DNA from 2 places in the Cupriavidus sp. DB3 genome. Region 1 is predicted to be linked to the other one. Evidence: riboswitches for the same ligand, from Rfam matches in the RefSeq annotation. Region 1 holds a riboswitch; the other holds the start of a gene.

Region 1 (4,824 bases):
CTGGAAGTTCAGCATCGCTTCCAGGCGGCCCTGCGAGATCTCCGGCTGGTACGGCGTGTACGCGGTGTACCAGGCCGGGTTCTCGAAGATATTGCGCAGGATCACGCCCGGCGTCAGCGTGTTGTAGTAGCCCTGGCCGATGAAGCTCTTGAACACCTTGTTCTTGCCGGCGATGCCGCGCAGCTTGGCCAGCGCGGCTTCCTCGGTCAGCGGCTCGGTGAATTCGCCCAGCGGCATGCCGTCGCGGCGGCGGATCGCGGCCGGGATGATGGCATCCATCAGCGCGGCGCGGCTGTCGTAGCCCAGCACCTTCAGCATGTGCTGCTGTTCGGCGGCGTCGGGACCGATATGGCGGTGGGAGAAGGCGTCGCGAGCTTCGAGTTCAGCCAGCGAAGGGCGAGCGGATTGAGCGGCGTTCATGGGCAGGGGAGCGTTCATGGCAAGTGACTCGGAGAGGCGGGCCGGGACATGGTGGTCAGCCATGGCCCCCGGCGCCGCGGGCGGGGCGCCGGGCTCAGGCGCCGACGCTGGCCTTGTAGGCGTCGGCCGTCATCAGGCCGTTGACGTCGTCGCCGTTGGCCGGCTTGATCTTGAACAGCCAGGCGTCGAAGGCGTTGGCGTTGACGCTCTCGGGCGCGTCCTTGACGGCGTCGTTGACGGCGACCACCTCGCCGGCCACCGGCGCGTAGATGTCCGACGCGGCCTTGACCGATTCGACCACGGCCAGCGCGTCGCCGGCGCCGACCGTCTTGCCGACCTCGGGCAGTTCCAGGAAGACGATGTCGCCGAGCGCATCCTGCGCGTGATCGGTGATGCCGATCGTCAGCGTGCCGTCGGTTTCGACGCGCACCCATTCGTGCGACTCGGTGTACTTCAGGTCAGCGGGGAAATTCATCGAGATTCTCCAATTTCAGATTCTTGTGTCGCGCCGCCGCGTGCCATCGGGATGAAGGGGGCCGCGGGGCGCAGCGTGACCGGGTGGACGATGTCCGATGCGAGCTGTCAGCTCACGAGTGCCTTGCCATTGCGCACAAACGGCAGTTTAACCACAGTCGCAGTCAGTTTGCGGTCGCGGATCAGCACCTGGACTTCGCTGCCGAGCGCCACATCCTTGGGCAGGCGCGCGAAGGCGATCGATTGGGACAGCGTCGGGCTGAAGGTGCCCGACGTGATCTCGCCCTCGCCGGCGGCGGTCAGCACGGTCTGGTGCGCGCGCAGCACGCCGCCCTTGTCCCGCAGGATCAGGCCGGCGAACTGCTGGCGCTGGCCGTTGGCCACCAGCGCGGCCTTGCCGACGAAATCGCGCTCGCTCTGCAGGTCGACCGTCCAGGCCAGGCCCGCGTCGAGCGGCGAGGTGTGGATGTCCATGTCCTGGCCGTACAGATTCATGCCGGCTTCGAGGCGCAGCGTGTCGCGTGCGCCGAGGCCGGCGGGGCGCACGCCGGCGGCATGCAGCTTTTCCCAGACCGCGGCGACGTTGTCGGCCGGCACCACCAGCTCGAAACCGTCCTCGCCGGTGTAGCCGGTGCGGGCCACCATGATTTCGCCGATCGCGGGGTCCTCGACCACCATCGCGTTGAAGGGCTTGAGCGATTCGCTGGGCTGGGTCGACGGGAATGCGCTCCAGACCTTGGCACGCGCATTCGGGCCCTGCACGGCGACGATCGCCAGCGGGGTCGCGCTATCGAGAGCGTTATCGGTACGGCGCGGGGTGACCGTCACGCCGGCGCCGGTGTCGGCGTTGCGCTGGCGGATCCAGTCGATATCGCCGGTCGCGGTGCTGGCGTTGACCACCAGGCGGAAGCGGTCCTCGGCGAAGAAGTAGACGATCAGGTCGTCGATCACGCCGCCGTTCGGGTCGAGCATGCAGGAATACAGCGCCTTGCCCGGGGTTTGCAGCTTGTCGACGTTGTTGGCGAGCAGTCCGCGCAGGAAGGCGCGGGTATTGGGGCCGGCGAGGTCGACGACGCACATGTGCGAGACGTCGAACATGCCCGCATCGCTGCGCACCGCGTGGTGTTCCTCGATCTGCGAGCCGTAGTTGACCGGCATGTCCCATCCGCCGAAATCGACCATGCGGGCGCCGAGGGCGCGGTGGATGGCGTTGAGGGGCGTGGCCTGAAGCGTCATGGATTCCTCGGAGCGTGGCATCGTTCGGTCCGGCGCGCGCGGCGCGCCAAACAAAAAAAGGGTCATCCGTCGCGCGGCTCGGTGCGAACCGTCGCGACGGATGACCCCCTCTGTCCTCGATACCTGAGAGATTACGGCCCGGCTTGCCGTCCTCGTCGGACTGACTGGCCACGCCGTGCGCCCCTTCGGTGGACACGCTCATCATCCGGCTGATGAATGACGGGTGTCGCTCTCCAGAGTTCGGCATACATCGTGTGCATGCTGCATGCCGATCCGCCCGGTCCATGGTGCCTGAGAGTTTTCGGGTGATTCCCCTTCGGCGGCGCGAATGACGATACAGTCGCGCGCTCTCCCGGACGGATGGCGCGACTCTAACCGCAGCCTTGGCGGCTGTCAACGCGAGAGCGGCGCGTCGCAGGAGTCGGTTCCGGAGCCTCGGCCGGACCCGCCCCCGTGTTAACATCGCCGGCTTCGACCCATTCGCGACCCGTCCCCCAACGCGTCGCGCCTGCGGCCCGCGTCCCTTGCGATGCCGTACGACCTCCGGCTGTACCCGACCTCCGATCCCCGACCGATGACCCACGGACTGAACGCCGCCCAATCCGAAGCCGTCCGCTATCTGGACGGCCCCTGCCTGGTGCTCGCCGGCGCGGGCTCGGGCAAGACCCGGGTGATCACGCAGAAGATCGCGCATCTGATCGAGGACAAGGGCTTCGAGCCCCGCCATATCGCCGCGGTGACCTTCACCAACAAGGCCGCCAAGGAGATGCAGGAGCGGATCGCCAAGCTGATGGAGGGCAAGACCCGCGACGGCAAGCGCATTCCGCTGCGCCAGCTGACCGTCTGTACCTTCCACTCGCTCGGCGTGCAGATCCTGCGCGCCGAGGCGGAGCACCTGGGCCTGAAGCCGCAGTTCTCGATCATGGACGCCGACGACTGCTTCGGCCTGATCCAGGAACAGCTGGCGACCACCGACAAGAAGCTGATCCGCAGCGTGCAGAGCACGATCTCGCTGTGGAAAAACGGCATGGTCGATCCGGAAACCGCGATCGCCGAGGCCACCGATGCCGACCAGCACCAGGCCGCGCTGATCTACCGCAACTACGTCGCCACGCTGGCGGCCTACCAGGCGGTCGACTTCGACGACCTGATCCGTCTGCCGGCCGAGCTGTTCGCCCGCGACGAAACCGTGCGGCTCAAGTGGCAGAACCGGCTGCGCTATTTCCTGGTCGACGAATACCAGGACACCAACGCCTGCCAGTACCAGCTGCTGAAGCTGCTGGCCGGCGGCTCGCATCTGCGCGCGCCCGCCTTCACCGCGGTCGGCGACGACGACCAGGCGATCTACGGCTGGCGCGGCGCCACGCTGGACAATCTGCGCCTGCTGCAGACCGACTTTCCGAACCTGAAGGTCATCAAGCTGGAGCAGAACTATCGCTCCACGGTGCGCATCCTGCAGGCGGCCAACGCGGTGATCGCCAACAATCCCAAGCTGTTCGACAAGACGCTGTGGAGCGAGCACGGCATGGGCGATCCGATCTCCGTGACGCAGATGAACGACGAGGAGCACGAGGCCGAGTCGGTGGTGTTCAAGCTGTCGGCCCACAAGTTCGAGCGGCGCGCGCAGTTCCGCGACTACGCGATCCTTTATCGCGGCAACCACCAGGCGCGGCTGTTCGAACAGATCTTGCGCCGCGAGCGCATCCCGTATGTGCTGTCCGGCGGGCAGAGCTTCTTCGACAAGGCCGAAATCAAGGACATCTGCGCCTACCTGCGGCTGATCGCCAATCCGGACGACGATCCCGCCTTCATCCGCGCGGTCACTACGCCGCGGCGCGGCGTCGGCAATACCACGCTGGAGGTGCTGGGGACCTTCGCCGGCCAGGCCAAGGTCTCGCTGTTCGAGGCGGCGATGATGGGCGGCATCGAAGGCAAGCTGCAGCCGCGCCAGCTCGAGCCGCTGCGCACCTTCTGCGAGGCGATGGTGCGGCTGGCGGACCGCGCCGCGCGCGACCCGGCCACCGAGGTGCTCGACGACCTGATGGAAGGCATCCACTACGAAGCCTATCTGTACGACACCTTCGACGAGCGCCAGGCCCAGGCCAAATGGACCAATACGCTCGAGTTCCTCGACTGGCTCAAGCGCAAGGGCACCAAGCCGGAGGCCGCCGATGGCGAGGCGACCGGCTTCGACACCGCCGATGGATTTGGCGACGAGGGCAAGAACCTGCTGGAGCTGACGCAGACCGTCGCGCTGATGAGCATGCTCGAAGGCCGCGAGGAAGATCCCGACGCGGTGCGGCTGTCGACGCTGCACGCGTCCAAGGGCCTCGAGTATCCGCATGTGTTCCTGGTCGGCGTGGAGGAGGGCATCCTGCCGCATTGCCGCGAGGACGAGGATCTGAGCGACGAGAAGATCGAGGAAGAGCGCCGCCTGATGTATGTCGGCATCACGCGCGCGCAGCGCAGCCTGCATATCAGCTGGTGCAAGAAGCGCAAGCGCGCGCGCGACACCTACTCGTGCCAGCCGTCGCGCTTCATCGGCGAGATGAAGCTCGAGGAGGCCCCGGCACCGAAGGACGAGACGCCGGCGATGAGCCCGAAGGACCGGCTGGCGGGCCTGAAGGCGCTGCTCGGCACCAAGGCCACTACCGGCTGAAGCGGCTGAGGGGGCTGAGGGGGCTGAGGGGGCTG
Region 2 (4,824 bases), on a different contig from region 1:
CTCCAGCGCGCGGCCACGGTGGAAGAGGTCGCGCACATGGTGGTCTACGTCTGTTCGCCGCAGGCATCGGCGACCACCGGCGCCGCGTTGCGGGTCGATGGTGGCGTGGTGGATACCATCGCCTGAGCCTGGCAGCGGCGGGATGGTGCAACGGTGCGATGCCGCTGCATCGCGATCGCGCCGGACTTCATTTCGCACCACCGCGGGGTACGCAGAAATGGGTACGCTCCGCGCGCGGCGTCTGTCTTCATCGAGTTCGCGCGACGCAGAAACGGGTACGGCGCCGCTATCCCTCGCCTGCCGGCGCGCCGGTTTTACCGGCGGTTTCATCGCAATCAGCCGGCCCATCGACGCTCACGAACGGGTACGCAGAAACGGGTACGGTTTGCGCGAGGGGCACGCAGAAACGGGTACGCTTTCGCCGGCATGCGGGGGCCGGTGCGTGCGCGATGCATGCTCGACACGTGTTCCGATGCTTGTCCTGATGCATCTCCAAGGCGTGCCCGAGGCGTGCCCGGACGCATCCACGCCAACGATGAAACGAAAACACCGGCGCGCATGGCGATGCCATGCCGCGCCGGTGTCGTTGTTTCAGGCCCGTATCAGATCCGTATAAGACCCCGGATCAGACCCCGGATTAGACCTCTGCCGGCTCCGACGCGGCGGCACGCGCCGCCACCACCGGCGCGAGCGGCCGCGCCATCCGTGGCGCCTCCGGCAGCGGACCGCAGAAGCCAAAGTCCACCTCCGGCACGCGGCCGCTGATCAGCTCGGCGATCGCGCGTCCCGAGCCGCAGCCGTGGGTCCAGCCCAGCGTTCCATGGCCCGTGTTCAGGTACAGCCCCTGCACCGCGCTCGCGCCGATATACGGCACGTTGCCCGGCGTCGCGGGTCGCAGGCCAGTCCAGTAGCGCGCCAGTTCGGGGCGGCTGACGCCGGGGAAGATCTCCAGCGTGCGCCGCACGATCGCCTCGCAGCGCACCGGGTTCAGCTCCATCGAATAGCCGTTGAGCTCCGCGGTGCCCGCGATGCGCAGCCGGTCGCCCAGACGCGAGAACACCAGCTTGTACTCGTCGTCGGTCAGGCTGACGCTTGGCGCGCGCTCCGGGTCGAGCACCGGCAGCGTGGCCGAATAACCCTTGGCCGGATAGATATCGAGCTTGACGCCGAGCGGCCGCGCCAGCATCGGGCTGAAGCTGCCGAGCGCGAGCACATAGGCGTCGGCCTGCTCGAAGGTGTAGGCGCCGGTCTCGTCGGCGATCTCGACCCCGCGCATGCGACCGCCTTCGGCCAGCAGCCGCTGCACGCGCACGCCGTAGCGGAAGCGCACGCCGCGCGCCTCGCACAGCGCGGCCAGCCCGGTGGTGAAGCGGTGCACGTCGCCGGACTCGTCCTCGCTGGTGTAGGTGGCGCCCGCCAGCCGCGGCGCGATCGAGGCCAGCGCCGGTTCGAGCTTCACCACTTCGTCGGGACCGATCACGCGGCGCTCGCAGCCCAGCTCGCGCATGATGCGCGCCGGCTCGATGGCCGCGTCGAATTCCTTCTGGCTGGTATAGAAGTGCAGGATGCCGCGGGTCAGATGATCGTATTCGATCCCCGTCTCGGCGCGCAGCGCCTGCAGGCTGGCGCGGCTGTAGGTGCCGAGGTTGAGCAGCTGGATCATGTTGCGGGTGGAACGCCGGGCCGGACATTCGCGCAGGAACTTCAGCCCCCACGACCATTGCGCCGGGTCGGCGCGCAGGCGGAACAGCAGCGGTGCGTCCTCGCGTCCCAGCCAGCTGAGCAGCTTCAGCGGCGCCGAGGGGTTGGCCCAGGGCTCGGCATGGCTGACCGAGATCTGGCCGCCGTTGCCGAAGCTGGTTTCGCGTGCCGCGCCGGCATTGCGCTCGAGCACGACGACCTCATGGCCGGCCTTGGACAGATACCACGCCGAGGCCACGCCGATCACGCCGGCCCCCATCACGATGACTTTCATTTCAGGCTCCAGGATGCAAAAAGGGGCAGCCGGCCGGCATCGTCGATGCCAACCCGGCTGCCCCCACTGTCCTTTTGCCTGAGAGATTCACCGCGTCCGCCCCGGACCCGGTTTGCCCCTTCGGCGGCCGTCATCGTTCAATCATGATGGCGGCGCTCTCCAGTTCGTTGTCGTCTCCAGTCTTCGGTACCTGAGCGTTTCGGGGGTACGCCTTCGGCAGCGCTGCCGCCGCGCTGTCGCGCCGCAGGCTCGCTTTCTCCTGGATGGGCGGACAGTAACACGGCGCGGCGGCGGCCGCAACGCGAGTTACTGTGGCGCGGCGGGCGGCGTTCCCTTCCTGCGTGCCTTGTTGGCGTACATCGCCTGGTCGGCCTGCGCCAGCAGGTCGGCGATGCCGGTGTGCCGGGCGGGATCGAAGGCGACCGCGCCGGCGCTGAAATCCAGCGCATAGCCGCGCTGGCTCTGCGCGTTGTACGCGTCCACGACTTGCCGCAGCCGGGCCAGCATCGCGTCGCACTGGTCGGCCGAGGCGTCGACCAGCAGCACGACGAACTCGTCGCCGCCCAGCCGTCCGATCAGGTCGGACTCGCGGAAGGCCTGGCGCAGGTGGTCGGCGAAGGCGGCCAGCGCCAGATCGCCCTCGGCGTGCCCGAAGCGGTCGTTGATGGCCTTGAAGCCGTCCATGTCGAAGAACAGCAGTGTGACGGGCATTCCCTGGCGCTGGCAGACCGCCAGCGCATGCTGCGCCAGCGCCGAGAAGCCGCGGCGGTTCGACAGCCTCGTCAGGTCGTCCATCGAGGCCAGTTGCGCCGACTCCAGTTCCTGCTCGGCCAGGCGACCCAGATCGTGCAGCAGCGCCTGATCGTCCTTGTCGAACTCGCGCGGCTCGGTGTCGATCAGGCACAGCGTGCCGACCTTGGCGCCCCCCCGTACCGCGAGCGGGCAGCCGGCATAGAAACGCACGCCGGGCGCGCCCGTGACCAGCGGGTTGTCGTGAAAGCGCTGGTCCTGCAGCGCATCGGGCACGATCAGCAGGTCGTCGCGCAAAATCGCATGGCCGCAGAACGATTGCTCGCGCGGCGTTTCGCGCACGGCCAGGCCGAACGAGGACTTGAACCACTGGCGCCTGGCATCGACCAGGCTGACCAGCGCGATCGGCACGTCGAACAGCCGCCTGGCCAGGCGGGTCAGCCGGTCGAAGCGCTCTTCGGCGGCGGTATCGAGCAGGTTCAGCGAGTACAGCGCGTCGAGGCGCCGCTGGTCATCGGCGGGAATGGGAGCAGGAATCATCTCGTCAATGCGATCGTTGTTATCCCCGATCGTCGTCTGCCCGTCTCAAGCGGGTTTGTCGCCGGCCGCCGCGGCAGCGCGGGGCCGGTCGATAGGGTCGTTCCATGTGTGGGCGGCCGCATGCGCGGTCGTGGACGCGTCCGCCAGCACCGGTGCGCCGCGGCGCTACACCTCGCGCGTCATCCCCTTCAGATCGATCCACTGCTCGAACTGCTCGGCGGTGACATGGCCGGAGGCGATCGCCGCCTCGCGCAGCGACAGGTTGCGGGCCACCGCGAGCTTGGCGATTTCGGCCGCCTTGTCGTAGCCGATATGCGGATTCAGCGCGGTGACCGGCATCAGCGACCGTTCGAGCAGCTCGGCGATGCGCGCCCGGTCCGCTTCGACGCCGGCCACCATGTGTTCGGCGAAGCTGGCCGCCGCGTCGGCCAGCAGTGTAACGGACTGCAGCAGGCTGTAAACGATGACCGGCTTGTAAGCGTTCAGTTCCAGCGTGCCCAGGCCGTTGGCCAGCGTGATGGTGGTGTGGTTGCCGATCACGCGGCAGCAGACCATCGCCAGCGCCTCGGCCTGGGTCGGATTGACCTTGCCCGGCATGATCGACGAACCCGGCTCGTTGGCCGGCAGCTGCAGTTCGGCAAAGCCCGCGCGCGGGCCCGAACCCAGCAGCATGAAGTCGCGCGCGATCTTCAGGAAGGACGAAGCCGTGGTATTGAGCGCGCCGGACAGGTCGGCCAGCGCGTCGTGCGCGGCCTGCAACGCGTAGCGGTTGGCCGCCGGTTCGAACGGCAGGCCGGTGTAGTCGGCCAGCGCGCGCGCGAAGGCGGCGGCAAAGCCGGCCGGCGCATTGAGGCCGGTGCCGACCGCGGTGCCGCCCTGGGGCACCGGCATCGCGCGCAGCACGGCCTGGTGCAGCCGCGCCTGCGCGTCGGCCACCTGCGCCTGGTAGCCGGAGAACTCCTGGCCCAGCGTCAGCGGCACGGCATCCTGCAGATGGGTGCGGCCGACCTTGACGATATCGGCGAAGGCCTCGACCTTGCTGCCCAGCGTCTTCTGCAGCGTCTCCAGCGCCGGCAGCAGCTGGCGCTGCACCGCACGCGCCGCGGCGATATGCATCGCGGTCGGGAAGCTGTCGTTGGACGACTGGCTCGCGTTGACGTGGTCGTTGGGATGAACGGGCCGCTTGCTGCCGACCTCGCCGCCGAGCAGCTGGATCGCGCGGTTGGCGATCACCTCGTTCAGGTTCATGTTGGTCTGCGTGCCCGAGCCGGTCTGCCAGACCGACAGCGGAAACTCGTCGGGCCACTGGCCGGCGATGATCTCCTCCGCGGCCTGTTCGATCGCCTGCGCCAGCCCCGCGTCGAGCACGTTCAGCTCGCGGTTCGCGCGTGCCGCGCACAGCTTCAGGATCGCAAATGCCTCGATCAGCGCCGGCGGCATCTTCTCGTTGCCGATGCGGAAGTTCTGGCGCGAGCGCTCGGTCTGCGCGCCCCACAGGTGGTCGGCGGGGACGGGTACCTGGCCCAGGCTGTCCTGTTCGATGCGGGTCGCTGGGGGCT

Evidence for each region. Region 1 has a riboswitch for glycine ahead of gcvT (glycine cleavage system aminomethyltransferase GcvT). Riboswitches for the same ligand answer to the same signal wherever they lie in the genome.
Region 2: it holds a riboswitch for glycine, as region 1 does, so the genes downstream of both, K7G19_RS09270 (D-amino acid dehydrogenase) here and gcvT (glycine cleavage system aminomethyltransferase GcvT) in region 1, are expected to answer to the same signal.

Annotation. Positions count from the first base shown of each region.
Region 1 covers NZ_JAIZPL010000004.1:108,649-113,472, reverse strand. Annotated here, with positions in the region: gene gcvP (aminomethyl-transferring glycine dehydrogenase) at 1-438, opposite strand, end outside; gene gcvH (glycine cleavage system protein GcvH) at 515-895, opposite strand; gene gcvT (glycine cleavage system aminomethyltransferase GcvT) at 1,003-2,130, opposite strand; glycine riboswitch at 2,231-2,377, opposite strand; glycine riboswitch at 2,399-2,495, opposite strand; gene K7G19_RS14055 (UvrD-helicase domain-containing protein) at 2,705-4,789, shown strand.
Region 2 covers NZ_JAIZPL010000002.1:790,289-795,112, forward strand. Annotated here, with positions in the region: gene K7G19_RS09265 (SDR family NAD(P)-dependent oxidoreductase) at 1-126, shown strand, start outside; gene K7G19_RS09270 (D-amino acid dehydrogenase) at 638-1,975, opposite strand; glycine riboswitch at 2,032-2,148, opposite strand; gene K7G19_RS09275 (diguanylate cyclase) at 2,282-3,265, opposite strand; gene fumC (class II fumarate hydratase) at 3,431-4,824, opposite strand, start outside.